2 linked regions of the Actinoalloteichus hymeniacidonis genome follow. The protein of the gene in region 1 interacts with the protein of each later gene in a pairwise test. Links are inferred from orthologs where the notes say so. Each region holds a gene or a part of one and is shown in the gene's direction. Other genes may lie near its edges.

Region 1 (7,305 bases):
CGGCGTCCTCGATCGCACGGTTGCGGTCGGTGGGCAGCTCCTCCGGCTGCAGGGGCTCGGCGGGGTGTACGAGGACGTCTTCCTGCCGTTGCACGGCGCACACCAGGCACGCAACGCCGCGATCGCCCTGGCCTCGGTGGAGGCGTTCTTCGGTGCGGGCCGGGAGCGGATGCTCGACATCGACGTGATCCGGGAGGGCTTCGCCGAGGTACGCAGCCCGGGCAGGCTCGAACCCGTGCGTGCCGCACCCACCGTGCTGGTCGATGCCGCCCACAACCCGCACGGCGCGGCCGCGCTGCGGGCGGCGATCACCAGTGAGTTCGCCTTCGATCGCCTCGTCGCCGTCGTGAGTGTGCTCGGCGACAAGGACGCCGCAGGCATCCTCACCGAGCTGGGCGCGGTCGCCGATCACCTGGTGATCACCCAGAACACCTCGCCCCGGGCGTTGCCCGCCGAGACGCTGGGTGAGATGGCGATCGCCTTGTTCGGTGAGGCCAAGGTGACAGTGAAGCCCGCCCTGGGCGAAGCGCTGGAGACCGCGATGCGGATGTCCGGCGAGACAGACGATCCGGATGAACCCGCAGCGGGCCGAGGCGTGGTGGTCACCGGATCGGTGATCACTGCAGGTGAGGCCAGGCACTTCTTCGGCAAGGAGCCAGGGTGAGCGACGCAATCGACCGGGCGGAGACCGGACCCGATAGCTCGGCGGCCGCCGAGACCGAGCCGGCCGACGCGGCCACCGGCACCGTACCGGTCCCGCCGCCCGCCGTCGACCCGTGGAAGGGCCTGCGTGGCGTCTTCGCGGGCACGCTGGTGCTGGAGGCGATCGTCGTCGCACTGGCCCTGCTGGTGGTCGGCAGGCTCGGCGACGGCGCGGGCAGCCTGGGTTGGACCTTCGTCCTGGTTCTGGTCGTGCTGTTGATGCTCGCGGCGGGCGTCCAGGGCCGAAGCTGGGGATTGACGGCCGCGTTGGGCCTACAGGGCCTGCTGCTGGCGGTCGGCCTGATCGAGCCGTTCCTGTTCATCCCCGGGGTGCCGTTCGTACTGGTGTGGGCCGCACTGGTGTGGTTCAAGCACGACGTCGCCCGCCGGATGGACGAGGGTCTGCTGCCCAGCCAACAACAGGCGCAGGACTGACGACGGTGCCATCGCGTCGCCTGACTAGGCTCTGCGCACCGACAGCACGGCGGCGACTGCTGCCGCACCCGACCTTCCCGGTCGCCGGGAATCCCGAAGGAGAGAGAACGGCCGTGAGCGAGCGCACCCTGGTCCTGGTCAAGCCCGACGGCGTGGAACGTGGCCTCGTCGGCGAGGTCGTCTCCCGTATCGAGCGCAAGGGCCTGCGTCTGGCCGCGCTCGAGCTGCGGGTCGTCAGTCGCGATCTCGCCGAGCAGCACTACGCCGAGCACGATGGCAAGCCATTCTTCGGCTCGCTGCTCGACTTCATCACCTCCGGGCCCGTGGTGGCCCTGGTCGTCGAGGGTCCGCGGGCGATCCCGGCGTTCCGTCAGATCGCGGGCGGCACCGACCCGGTGGAGAAGGCGACCCCCGGTTCGGTGCGGGGCGACCTCGCCCTGGAGACCGGATCGAACCTCGTCCACGGCTCGGACTCGCCCGAGTCGGCGTCGCGGGAGATCAAGCTCTGGTTCCCGAACCTCTGATCGCCGGTCGGCATCGTTCTCGATGCCCTCGCCGTCGGCCCGATCGACTCGCTACGCGGGTCGGCTCGGGTACGGCGGCGCCCGGGTGCTGCCTCGGATGACGGCCGGGTAGCCGCCGGCAACGGATAGTGGTTTCGAATTCGGTTTCCTCGGTCGGGGTCCTCGCATAGCCTTCACCCTCGTGACGACGAGCGACTTCCTGGTGTACGCGGAGGGCCTGACCAAACGATTCGGGGATTTCGAGGCGGTACGGGGGATCGACATCGCCGTGCGGCCCGGCGAGGCCTTCGGATTCCTCGGCCCCAACGGAGCAGGCAAGTCCTCCACGATGCGGATGATCGCCTGTGTCTCGCCGCGTACCGGCGGCGAGCTGCGCGTGCTCGGAATGGACCCGAGCGTCGATGGCCCCCGGATCCGGGCGCGGCTCGGCGTGGTGCCCCAGCAGGACAACCTCGACGTCGAACTGTCGGTGCGAGAGAACCTGCAGGTCTACGGCCGATACTTCGGTCTGTCCCGGGCTGCAGTGCGGGAGAAGGCGGTCGAGCTCCTCGACTTCGCCCAGCTGTCCGAACGGGCCGCCGACAAGGTGGAACCGTTGTCCGGCGGAATGAAGCGCAGGCTCACCATCGCCAGGTCGTTGGTCAACGACCCCGAGGTCCTGTTACTCGACGAGCCGACCACCGGACTCGACCCGCAGGCCAGGCATGTGCTGTGGGACCGACTGTTCCGACTGAAGCAGGACGGCGTCACCCTCATCGTCACCACGCACTACATGGACGAGGCCGAGCAGCTGTGCGACCGCCTGGTCGTGATGGACGGCGGTCGGATCGCCGCCGAGGGATCGCCGCGTGAGCTGATCACGCAGTACAGCACCCGAGAGGTGCTTGAACTGCGCTTCCCGCCGGGCGAGGTGCAGCGGTTCGCGCCGTTGGTGGCCGATACCGCCGAGCGGATCGAGACGCTGCCCGACCGGCTGCTGCTCTACACGACGGATGGTGAGGCCTCGTTGGCGGCCATTCACCGCCGCGACGTGCAACCGGTGTCCAGCCTCGTTCGCAGAAGCACCTTGGAAGACGTCTTCCTGCGGCTCACCGGCCGGACGTTGGTGGACTGATGGTGACCTCGCATACCTCGACCGCTGCGCGTGCCCGAGCCTCCACCGGACGGGTCAGTGGCTTCGCTGCCTCGATCTTGCTGATTCTGGAAGGGCAGTGGATCTGGTACCGGCTGAACTGGCGCTCGACGGTGATCTCCAGCGTTCTGCTGCCGGTGTTGTTCCTGGTGGCCCTGGGCATGGGGATGGGCGCTCTCATCGAACCCAGTGAAGCAACCGCAGGCATGGACTACCTGGCGTACCTGGCTCCGGCCATGCTGGTCGTGGGGGCTGTGCAGAACGGTGCGGGCGAAGCCACCTATCCGGTCTTGTCCGGTTTCAAGTGGCAGAAGAACTTCTGGGCGGTCACCGCGACGCCCATCACTCCCGCGCAGTTGGCTTGCGGGAAGCTGGTGTGGATTGCTTTGCGGCTGACCTTCTCCGGGGTGGCCTTCCTGTTGGTCGCGGCGCTGATGGGCGCCGTCAGTGGGTTAGGTGTGTTACTCGCTCTGCCGTTCTCGGTGCTCACAGGGATGGCTTTCGCCGCTCCTGTGGTGGCGTTGGCTGCGGCGATGAAGGGCGAGGGCGACGGATTCAATGCGCTGTTCCGCTTCGTTGTGATGCCGCAGATGTTGTTCGCCGGGACTTTCTATCCGATCAGCAACCTGCCGGAACTGCTGCAGCCGATTGCCTGGATCACGCCGCTCTGGCATGGCAGCGAGCTGGCCAGAGGTGCCGCGTTCGGCACGTTGACTCTTCTCCCGACGGTCGGCCATCTGACCTATCTCGGCGGTCTCCTCGCCATCGGCACGGTGTTGTCGTGCCGACTCTTCCGCAAGCAGTTGGTGGTGTGATGACCGTCGAGCAGACGAGGACCGAACGCGAGACCGATCCGCAGCCCAGCAGGTGGGCGAGCGGCTTGCGGATTTTTCCGCCGGGCTTGTACGCGGGGCGGGCGAGCAGACTGGTCGAACGATCATTGCTGGCGGGTAAGGGCGCTTGGCTGGCCATCCTCTCGGGTTTCTTCGAGCCGGTCTTCTATCTGATCTCGTTCGGCTTCGCCTTCGGCGGGATGGTCGGCCAGATCAGCGGACCCGGCGGGGCGCCGATCGAATACGCGGCGTTCATCGCCCCCGGTTTATTGGCCGTCTCGGCGATGAACGGCGCCGTCTACGACGCCACGTTCAACATCTTCTTCAAACTGCGCTATGCCAAGCTGTACGACGCGGTGCTGGCCACGCCGATGGGGCCGCTGGACGTTGCGATCGCCGAGATCGCCTGGGCGGTGCTCCGAGGTGGTGTGTACGCGGCGGGGTTCTTGAGTGTGATGTTCGGCATGGGGCTGATCACCTCTCCGTGGGCGTTGTTGGCCCTGCCCGTCGCCCTGCTGATCTCCTTCGCCTTCGCTGCGGTGGGTATGGCGGCGACCACATTCATCCGATCCACCCAGGATTTCGACTTCGTCCAGCTGGCGATCCTCCCGATGGCGCTGTTCTCCACCACGTTCTTCCCGCTGGAGGTCTACCCGAGGGTTGCCCAGTTCCTGGTGCAGTGTCTGCCGTTGTTCCACGGTGTCGAACTGATGCGTGCCTTGGCCACCGGCGTGGTGAGTTGGGGCCTGATCGGGCATGTCGGGTACTTCGTCGTGATGGCCGGTATCGGCGTCATCGTGGCGACCCGACGCCTGGAGAAGCTGCTGCTGACGTGATCGGGTTGGCGACGGGCCCCGGGACGACGGTTACCCTGTGCGCCGTGAGCGTCGAGTCCGTCTTTCCTCGGTTGGAACCGCTGTTGCCTCGGGTGTCCAAGCCCGTCCAGTACGTCGGCGGTGAGCTGAACGCGACAATCAAGGACTGGGACGCGACCACGGTCCGCTGGGCGTTGATGTACCCGGATGCCTACGAGGTGGGGCTGCCCAATCAGGGCGTCATGATCCTGTACGAGATCCTCAACGAGCAGCCCGATGTGCTCGCCGAGCGGACCTACTCGGTCTGGCCGGACCTGGAGGCTCTGATGCGGGAGCACGATGTCCCGCAGTTCACCGTCGACGCGCATCGACCGGTGGGTGCCTTCGACGTGCTGGGCGTCAGCTTCGCCACGGAACTGGGTTACACGAATCTCTTGACGGCCCTGGACCTGGCGGGAATTCCGCTGCATGCCGTCGACCGCACCGAAGATCACCCGATCGTGCTGGCTGGTGGGCATGCGGCCTTCAACCCGGAACCGATCGCCGACTTCCTCGACGCGGCCGTCCTCGGCGATGGCGAGGAGGCGGTTCTCGAGGTCACCGAGCTGATCCGGAGTTGGAAGGCAGAGGGACGACCAGGCGGTCGGGAGGAGATCCTGACCAGACTCGCCGAGACCGGGAACGTCTACGTGCCCCGGTTCTACGAGGTCACCTATCTGTCGGACGGGGCCATCGACGAGGTGCGACCCACCAGGGACCGGGTGCCCGCCCGCGTCGTCAAGCGCACGACCATGGACCTCGACGCCTGGCCCTACCCGAAGCAGCCGCTCGTTCCGCTGGCCGAGAGCGTGCACGAGCGGATGAGCGTGGAGATCTTCCGAGGCTGCACGCGAGGATGCCGCTTCTGCCAGGCGGGCATGATCACCCGTCCGGTGCGGGAACGCTCGGCCGAGGGCATCGGCGCCATGGTGCAACAGGGGATCGCGGCCACCGGCTTCGAGGAGGTCGGTCTGCTGTCGCTGTCCAGCGCGGACCACTCCGAGATCGCCGAGGTCACCAAGGGCCTGGCCGATCGTTACGAGGGCACCAACACCGGCTTGTCGCTGCCCTCCACCAGGGTGGACGCCTTCAACGTCGACCTCGCCAACGAGCTGGCCAGGAACGGACGGCGCTCCGGGTTGACCTTCGCTCCGGAGGGCGGTAGCGAACGGATCCGCCGGGTGATCAACAAGATGGTGTCGGAAGAAGACCTGATCCGCACCGTCACCACCGCCTACGCCAACGGCTGGCGGCAGGTGAAGCTGTACTTCATGTGCGGGCTGCCCACCGAGACCGACGAGGACATCCTGCAGATCGCGGCGATGGCCAAGGAGGTCATTCGCGCAGGTCGGGAGGCCTCGGGTAACAAGGACATCCGATGCACGGTCTCCATCGGCGGGTTCGTGCCGAAACCGCACACCCCGTTCCAATGGGCCTCCCAGACCGATCCCGACACGATCGACGCCCGACTGCGTCGGCTGCGGGCGGCGGTCAACGAGGATCGGAAACTGGGCCGCAGTATCGGGATGCGCTACCACGATGGGAAGCCCTCGCTGATCGAGGGCCTGCTCTCCAGGGGCGATCGGCGGATCGGCCGCGTCATCGAGCGGGTGTGGCGCCAGGGCGGTCGGTTCGATGGCTGGACCGAGCACTTCTCGTACTACCGCTGGCTGGACGCCTGCGCCGACGAGCTGCCCGCGTTCGGGGTCGACATCGCCTGGTTCACCACCAGGGAGCGCACCGAACACGAGACGCTGCCGTGGGACCACCTCGACTCCGGTCTCGACAAGGAGTGGCTGTGGGCGGACTGGCGTGACGCGCTGGACGAGCAGGAGCAGGACGACTGCCGCTGGACCCCCTGTTTCGACTGCGGCGTGTGCCCCGCGATGGGCACCGACATCGAGATCGGTCCCACCGGTCGGCCGATGCTGTCGATCACCCCGGTCGGAAAGGGCAGCCCGGTACGTAATCCGTCCTTGTCCTCCGGCGTCTGAGGCCGGACGCTGAGGCGACGCCACCGCAGGCCGTGACTCTCGGCGAGTTGCGGGCCCCGACAGCAGGAGGACCCCGGATGGTCGGTACAGCGCAGGACAGACAGCGGGGCCGTGAGGAGCGGCTGGTCGAGTTGGTCGACCCCCAGGGCCGGGCCGTCGGACGTTCGTCGGTGCACACCGCCCACTCGGACGGGGGAATCCTGCATCGGGCGTTCTCGGTGATGCTGGTCGATGCCGAGGACCGGGTGCTCCTGCAGCAGCGCTCGCCCGCCAAGCTGAGATTCCCGGCTCGCTGGACGAACAGCTGCTGCGGACATCCCTGGCCGGGCGAGTCGGTGGTCGATGCGGCGCGCACCCGGTTGCGTGAGGAACTCGGGGTGGAGGTCGACGAACTGCGAGAGGCCGGTCCGTTCGTGTACCGGGCGGCCGACCCGGAACAGGGCTACGTCGAGCACGAATACGACCATGTCCTCGTCGGCCGCTTCGGCGGGATGCCGACGGAGGTGGATCCCAGCGAGGTCCTCGCCCTGCGGTGGAGCCCGCTGTCCGAGGTCCTCGCGGAGTTGGCCGACGGGGACCCGGACTCCTTCACCCCATGGCTGCCGCAGGTCGCTGCGGCGACCAGCGACTACCTCGCCGCGACCCGCTGAAACCGGGGCAGCCGGTGTCCTTCCGGGGTCGGGCTCCGGCGGATCAGGAGCGAACCGCGTTCAGGACGTTGACCAGGCCCGATCCGTAGAAGCTGTTGTACATCGCGGTGCCGCGACATTCCGCGTCCTGGGTGCCATCGTGGTTGAGGTCGTACTCCCGAGGGCAGGGCAGCGGGATGGC
Region 2 (7,269 bases), 3.6 Mb from region 1 along the record:
GTTATCGACGCATCATCCTGGAGACGGGCGACGCGCAGCCGGAGGCGGTCGCGCTGTACGGCTCGTCGGGCTACCACCCGCTGCCGAAGTACGGCCACTACCGCGATGACGTGCGGAGTCTGTGCTTCGGCAAGGTCCTCGACGCTGTGGCGACACCGGGTCCGGCGGCCGGCGAGACCGCCATCGCGGAGGCCGTTCGAAATTAGTTGATCGGCGGCTTCGGGCGTCGATCGACTCCGAAGGCCGTGTGCGACTCGACCGGCTGCGGCCGGTGTGCCCCCACGATGAGGAGGAACCGCCGATGGCGATCTACGCGCTGGACGAGTGGGAGCCACGTATCCATCCGGATGCCTACGTCCATCCGGATGCGACGGTGATCGGTCGGGTCGTCATCGGGGCGAACTCCACGGTCTGGCCGCAGGCCGTGTTGCGTGGGGACTACGGATTCATCGAGGTCGGCGAGCGAACCAGCGTGCAGGATGGCTCGATCATTCATTGCACCGAACAGCACGCCACCGTGATCGGCTCGGACTGCGTGCTCGGCCACGCCGTCCACGTCGAGGGCGCGACGGTGGCCGACCACTGCCTGATCGGTTCGGGGTCCGTAGTGCTCAACGGCGTCGTGGTCGAGGAGGGGGCGGTGGTCGGTGCGGGCGCGGTCGTTGCCTTCGGCACGAGGATCCCGGCCCGTGCGATGGCGCTGGGCGTGCCCGCCCGGATCCGGGAGGGCTACCAGGTTCCCGAGGGCGCGTGGCAGGGCAACGTGGACCGCTATGTCGCCAACGGCCTGCGGTACAAGACGGGACTGCGCAGGCTCGACGGCTGACATCTCGCCGAGTCGGGTAGGCCGCCTGCGCCTGCTTGTGCCCCTGAACGGCTCACTCGTTGCCCGAGTTGATCGCGCTGGGGGAATGGGTGGTGAGCATTCTCGCCCGCAGCGCAGCGGCGGCAGGGGATGCGATCGTCGCCAGTCCTGGCCGAATACCGTGCGGCGCGTGTGTGACCGGGTCGCGCCCGCACTCGCACTCGCTGTTCGAGTCCGCTCGCGGTACGGCGCGCCTGGGAAATGGCCTTCGAGTGGTTTCCGATCACTGGGTGGGATCCTTTTCCGCAATTGATAGTGATTACTCACTTCAAAGATGAGGATTTCTAATGAACGCCGTGCCGAAGACCATCCGCCGCCGGACCTGGTGGGTCCTCTGGAGCCTGCTGGCCGCCACCGCCATCGCCACCTCCGGTCTCGCCGTGCCGCCTTATCTGACCGGCGACCCCACCGACAGCACGATGTCGTTGAATCCGGATGTCGCGGCGCACTATCTCTCGATCATCGTGCATGCGGTCCCGGGTGGCCTGGCGCTGATCATCGGCCCGTTCCAGTTCGTCGGAGGACTGCGAGCCCGTTATCCGAAGCTGCATCGAATCGCGGGCCGCGTCTACCTGGTCTGTGTTGTCTGGGCGGCGCTCGCCAGCCTGGTCGCAGCGGTCTTCTCGATCAGCGGCCTTGCCGCGCAGATGGCGTTCGTCATCCTGGCCGCCGCGTGGACCTACACCGGGGTACAGGCGTACCGGGCGATCCGCCGGGGCGAGGTGGCACTGCATCGCACCTGGATGATCCGCAACTACGCGCTCACCTTCGCCGCCGTGACGCTGCGGGTCTACCTCGGCGTCGGTCTCCTGCTGCAGGGGGCATTCCCGTCCCTGACCTTCTCCGAGGTCTACACCGCGAGCGCCTGGACCTCGTTCGTGCTCAATGCGTTGGTGGCCGAGTACTTCATCGTGCAGCGGACGCTGCGCCCGCGAGCTCGGCATGGGCGTGCCGACGCCGAGGACAGCGGACCGACCGCCGTGGCGGTCGTGGGCGCGACGGCGGGACAGCGGGCCTGAGCGAACCGGCCGAGGTGTGCGCCGGGCGCGTCCAACAGCCGGGGAGACCCGAGCAGGGGGGGCTCACCCTGGTTCGGGCCGGTTCGGCCAGCGATGCCTACGAAGCGCCACCGACTGTCGCGGCGCACTGCGATGGGGTTACTCGATCACCTGTCGGTAGGGATCGCTATTGTCGCTTTCCGTGACCGCACGTCCTTTGACGGAAATCATGGAACCCGGCTGGGCCAAGGCAATGGAGCCGGTGGCCGAGCAGATCGCGAGCATGGGCGACTTCCTGCGCGCCGAGATCGCGGCGGGCCGCACCTATCTGCCTGCGGGAGAACACGTACTCCGGGCCTTCACCCAGCCGTTCGACGACGTGCGGGTGTTGATCGTCGGGCAGGACCCGTATCCCCGGCCCGGCCATGCCGTCGGCTTCAGCTTCTCGGTGGCGCCCGATGTCCGGCCGCTGCCGCCGAGCCTGGTCAACATCTTCAAGGAGTACTCGGAGGATCTGGGGCATCCGATACCCGCGACGGGGGACCTCACTCCGTGGGCCGACCATGGCGTGCTGCTGCTCAACCGCGTGCTCACCCTGCAGACCGGGAAGTCCGACTCGCACAAGGGCAAGGGCTGGGAGGCCGTCACCGAGCAGGCGATCAAGGCCCTCGCCGCCCGAGGCGGCCCGTTGGTCTCCATCCTGTGGGGGCGCAATGCCCGCAATCTGGCGCCGTTGATGCCGGGCGTGCCCTGTATCGAGTCGGCGCACCCCAGCCCGATGGCCGCGCGCGGCGGATTCTTCGGTTCTCGTCCGTTCAGCCGTGCCAACGCGCTGCTGGCTGAGCAGGGCGGTCAGCCGGTCGACTGGAAGCTGCCCTGACCACTCCTTGCGTGCCGAACCCCCGTTCCCGAGTCGGAGCGGGGGTTCCTCGCTTCGAGGGGCGTCGCCAACACAGCAGAAAGCCCGAGGAGAGATTCTCCCCGGGCTTCGCTCGGTGCTTGTGCCCCGAAGGCGCCTACGGCGTGGTGTCAGCCTCGGACGACCTTGCCTGCCTTGAGGCAGGAGGTGCACACGTTCATGCGCTTGCGCTGGGACAGACCGATCTTGGCGTGCACGGTCTGAATGTTCGGGTTCCACCGCCGGTTGGTACGGCGGTGCGAGTGCGAGACAGACTTGCCGAAGCCCGGCCCCTTTGCGCAGACGTCGCAGACGGCAGCCACGTCAGTCACCCCTTACGTTTGTGATCAATCACGGGCATCCAGTGCCACGGACGGGCACCAAGACGCCGACATGAGAGCCCGGGCCGGCCGGGCGACTTCGAAAGGGTAGCCGCTTGTGCATCCCGGTTCCAAACCGGGTGCCGGCGGTAGTGTTATCCGAGCACCCGGCCTGCTGGCACAGGCGGGTCCGCACTATGACGAGCTAGCGGACATCGAGACGTTGATCCGGCCTCGCGAGCGGACCGCGACGACCCCGAGGCGACAGGAGACGGTTGGTGTTGCAGGCATTGGACGCCGATGCGGTCAGCCGATGGGCCGATACCTGCGTGGCCGATCTGGAGGCCAACCGCGAGGAGATCGACCGGATCAACGTCTACCCGGTCGCGGATGCCGATACCGGCAGCAACCTGCTGCACACCATGCGATCGGCCTTGGACTCGCTGCGACGTGCGCCCGCCGAGGTCACCTCTGCGGTGGGCGGTGCGATCAGTGCCCTGGCCAAGGGCGCGCTGACCGGGGCCAGGGGCAACTCGGGGGTCATCCTCTCCCAGGTGTTGCGGGGCCTCGCCGAGACGGTGCAGGGCGCGTCCTCGTTCACCGGCGTGGCGTTGCGGGCCGCACTGTCCCGCGCGGACGAACTGGCCACGGCCGCCGTCGCGCGACCGGTTCCCGGCACGGTGCTGTCCGTGCTGCACGCCGCCGCGCAGGCGGCCGGGGAGACCGAGTCCGACTCGCTGCCCGTGGTGGCCGCCGCCGCCCTCGATGCTGCGGAGCGAGCCCTCGACCGGACCCCGGACCAGCTGGCGGTGCTGGCCAGGGCCGGGGTCGTGGACGCGGGCGGTCGGGGCCTGGTCGTGCTGTTGGAGGCGCTGTCCTCGGTGGTGGGCGGCGGATCGGATCGCGACACGGGCACCAGGGCCGCGACCGGTGGCACCGCAGGCGGACCGGCGGCCGAGCCGCCTTCTGCAACGGCCGCGGGCGAGGTGGCCGGCGCGTCCGGTCCCGCCTACGAGGTGATGTACCTGCTGTCCGACACGGATGCCGACCGGGCCGACGAGCTGCGCGGCATCCTCGACGAGCTCGGCGACTCGGTATCGGTGGCAGGCGACGGCGCCGGTCTGTGGTCGGTCCATGTGCACTGCGACGACATCGGTTTCGCCATCGAGGCCGGCGTCCAACGCGGCAGGCCGCACGACATCAGGGTGCTGCGGTTCGCCGACGCCGCCTCGCCCTCGGAGGGACCGAGCCCGACCGGTCCCCGTCAGGCCGATCCCACGCAGGCCGATCCCACCGCCGTGGGAGCACCGGCCGACCAGCTCAGATCCTGCTCGCCACCGATCAAGAGCCCTGCCGCGCCGAGCAACCTGCGGGCCGTGGTGGCGATGGCGGGCAGCGCGCCACTGGCCGAGCTTCTCTCCGAGGAGGGCGCCTCGGTGCTGCAACCGGATCCCGAACCGGGCACCGACCGAATGGCCGAGCTGTTGGCCGTCATCCGAGACACCCGGGCGCGACACGTCTGCCTGCTGCCCGACGGGCCCGCGTCGCTCGACATCGCCGAACAGGCCGCGGGCCTGGCCCGCGATGGCGGCCAGGACGTGGTGGTCGTCCCCGTCCTGTCCCCGGTGCAGGGTCTGGCCGCCCTGGCCGTGCACGATCCGCGCCGCCGACCGGCGGCGGACTGCGTCGCGATGGCCGAGGCTGCCGCCGCCACCCGCAGAGGCGAGGTGGTGATAGCGGACAACACCGCCCTGACCTGGGTCGGGAGGTGCGAACCCGGCGATGCGCTCGGTCTGATCGACGGCGAGGTGGTGATCATCGGTGCGGACCCGATCCGGACAGCGTCAGACCTTCTTGATCGGATGCTGTCTGTCGGCGGCGAGCTGGTCACCATCCTGCTGGGCGCGGACGCACCAGACGGGCTGCTCACGGCCCTGTCCGAGCGGCTCCGCCGTGCTCACCCGGAGGTGGACCTGACCTCCTTCGACGGCGAGCTGCCCGCCACCGTGTTGTTGCTGGGAGTGGAGTGAATGGAACCGATCCCGACCCGAGCGGGGGCCCATCAGCATGACTGACTGGACGGACCCGCTGACCCCGGTCCTCGGTGGCAAGACCGCCGACGCCTTGGAGAACGCGCTGAACCTGCACACGGTCGGCGAGTTGCTACGGCACTATCCACGCCGGTACGCCGAGCGCGGTGAGCTGACCGAGATCGCCGGTCTGGAGATCGGCGAGCACGCCACGGTGCTGGCCGAGGTGCAGCGGGTCGCCAAACGCAGCATGCGATCGCGCCGGGGCAGCATCCTCGAAGTGCGCATCACCGACGGTAGACGTGGACTGAACTGCACCTTCTTCAACCAGGCTTGGCGTGAACGCGAACTGATCCCGGGTAAGAAGGGACTGTTCGCAGGCAAGATCACCGCCTATCGCGGACAGCTGCAACTCGCCAATCCCGAGTACCAGCTCATCGAACCGGAGATGGAGCAGAACCAGGGTGACGCGGCGGGCGGCAGCTCGGTGGTCACCGAGTTCACCTCGGCCCTCATCCCGGTGTATCCGGCTGCCCAGGGCCTGCCGTCCTGGTCGATCGCCCGCTGCGTGCGTCAGGTGCTCGACACCTGGGACGGCGCGGAGGATCCGCTGTCCGGGGAGCTACGCGATCAACTCGGCGTCGCCGATCTGACCCAGGCCCTGCGCGACATCCATCTCCCGGTCGACTGGGCCGCCGTCGACGCCGCCCGGGAACGCTTGAAGTGGGACGAGGCGCTGTCGGTGCAACTAGCGCTCGCCCAGCGTAGGCAGGCGGCGGACGCCCGGCCCGCCCCGGCGTGCCCGCCTCGCTCCGGCGGCATCCTGGACGACTTCGACCAGCGCATCCCGTTCGCCCTGACCGAGGGACAGCAGACGATCGGCGCCGTGGTGAGCCGCGATGTCTCCCGCGAGCACCCGATGAACCGGTTGGTGCAGGGCGAGGTGGGTTCCGGGAAGACCGTGGTGGCGCTGCGCGCGATGCTGCAGGTCGTCGACGCGGGCAGACAGGCGGCGATGTTGGCGCCCACCGAGGTGCTGGCCGCGCAGCACGCCCGGTCCCTGGCCGAACTGCTCGGCGAACTCGCGACGGCGGGCGAGTTCGGCGCGCCCGATCACGCCACGCGAATCACCCTGCTGACGGGTTCGATGGGGGCGGCCCAGCGACGCAAGGCGATGCTGGAGGTCGTCTCCGGCGAGGCGGGGATCGTCGTCGGAACCCATGCCCTCATCCAGGACAAGGTGGAGTTCGCCGACCTCGGCATGGTTGTCGTCGATGAGCAGCACCGCTTCGGTGTCGAGCAGCGGGATGCCCTGCGAGCCAGGGCGGGCTCGCAGATCAGCCCACACGTCCTGGTGATGACGGCGACGCCGATTCCCCGGACGGTCGCGATGACGGTGTACGGCGACCTGGAGGTCTCCGCGCTACGCGAACTGCCCAGGGGCCGGTCGCCCATCAAGAGCACCGTGGTCCCGGTCGCGGAGAAACCCGCGTGGCTGGATCGGGTCTGGCAGCGGATCAAGGAAGAGGTCGCCGCAGGTCACCAGGCATATGTGGTGTGCCCGAGGATCGGTGATCAGAGCTCCTCCGGGGAGGACGTCGAGCCGCCGCCCACCGGCAACGAAAGCTCGGATCGTCGCCCACCGCTGGCCGTCTTCGATGTGGCGCCGGAACTGGCCGAGGGGCCGTTGCGGGGACTGCGGGTGGCGATGTTGCACGGGAAGCTGCCCTCGGACGAGAAGGACACCGTGATGCGGGCCTTCGGCGCAGGCGAGGTGGATGTGCTGGTCGCCACCACCGTCGTCGAGGTGGGCGTGAACGTGCCGAACGCGACCGCGATGGTGATCATGGATGCGGATCGGTTCGGGGTCAGCCAGTTGCACCAGTTGCGGGGCCGGGTCGGTCGAGGCAGCGCGCCGGGGCTGTGTCTGCTGGTCACCGACGCGCCAGCGGGCACGACGACCATGCAGCGGCTCGATGCGGTGGCCGGCACCACCGACGGTTTCGAACTGGCCAGGCTCGACCTCGAACTACGCCGGGAGGGCGACATCCTCGGCGCGGCCCAGTCCGGCAAACGGTCTGGGCTGCGGCTGCTCTCGCTGCTCGACGACGAGGACGTCATCGCCCAGGCCAGGGAGCGCGCCGACAAACTCGTCGCG

What was found.
Region 2: the proteins of ndk (region 1) and BKA25_RS04690 interact in binary tests that used the Escherichia coli proteins (3 or more experiments, as listed by UniProt). The link is inferred for Actinoalloteichus hymeniacidonis from one-to-one orthologs.

What each region holds. Positions count from the first base shown.
Region 1 is NZ_JACHIS010000001.1:4,585,001-4,592,305, reverse strand. Bases 1-2,955 are described here. They hold ndk (nucleoside-diphosphate kinase), read left to right. Parts: upstream 1-1,250; coding sequence 1,251-1,661; downstream 1,662-2,955. Other genes in these bases: BKA25_RS19090 (ABC transporter permease), read left to right, coding at 2,775-2,955; BKA25_RS19095 (ABC transporter ATP-binding protein), read left to right, coding at 1,843-2,775; BKA25_RS19105 (DUF4233 domain-containing protein), read left to right, coding at 661-1,137; folC (bifunctional tetrahydrofolate synthase/dihydrofolate synthase), read left to right, coding at 1-664. Outside these bases: more of BKA25_RS19090, read left to right, coding at 2,956-3,608; BKA25_RS19085 (ABC transporter permease), read left to right, coding at 3,608-4,462; BKA25_RS19080 (TIGR03960 family B12-binding radical SAM protein), read left to right, coding at 4,507-6,474; idi (isopentenyl-diphosphate Delta-isomerase), read left to right, coding at 6,552-7,124; BKA25_RS19070 (S8 family peptidase), read right to left, coding at 7,168-7,305. UniProt on the Escherichia coli protein: Major role in the synthesis of nucleoside triphosphates other than ATP. The ATP gamma phosphate is transferred to the NDP beta phosphate via a ping-pong mechanism, using a phosphorylated active-site intermediate.
Region 2 is NZ_JACHIS010000001.1:1,024,030-1,031,298, forward strand. What follows is about bases 986-3,904. They hold BKA25_RS04690 (uracil-DNA glycosylase), read left to right. Parts: upstream 986-2,065; coding sequence 2,066-2,743; downstream 2,744-3,904. Other genes in these bases: BKA25_RS04685 (DUF2306 domain-containing protein), read left to right, coding at 1,153-1,884; rpmB (50S ribosomal protein L28), read right to left, coding at 2,893-3,084; BKA25_RS04700 (fatty acid kinase ATP-binding subunit FakA), read left to right, coding at 3,360-3,904. Also shown: BKA25_RS04675 (GNAT family N-acetyltransferase), read left to right, coding at 1-206; BKA25_RS04680 (gamma carbonic anhydrase family protein), read left to right, coding at 302-826; more of BKA25_RS04700, read left to right, coding at 3,905-5,111; ATP-dependent DNA helicase RecG, read left to right, coding at 5,149-7,269. UniProt on the Escherichia coli protein: Excises uracil residues from the DNA which can arise as a result of misincorporation of dUMP residues by DNA polymerase or due to deamination of cytosine.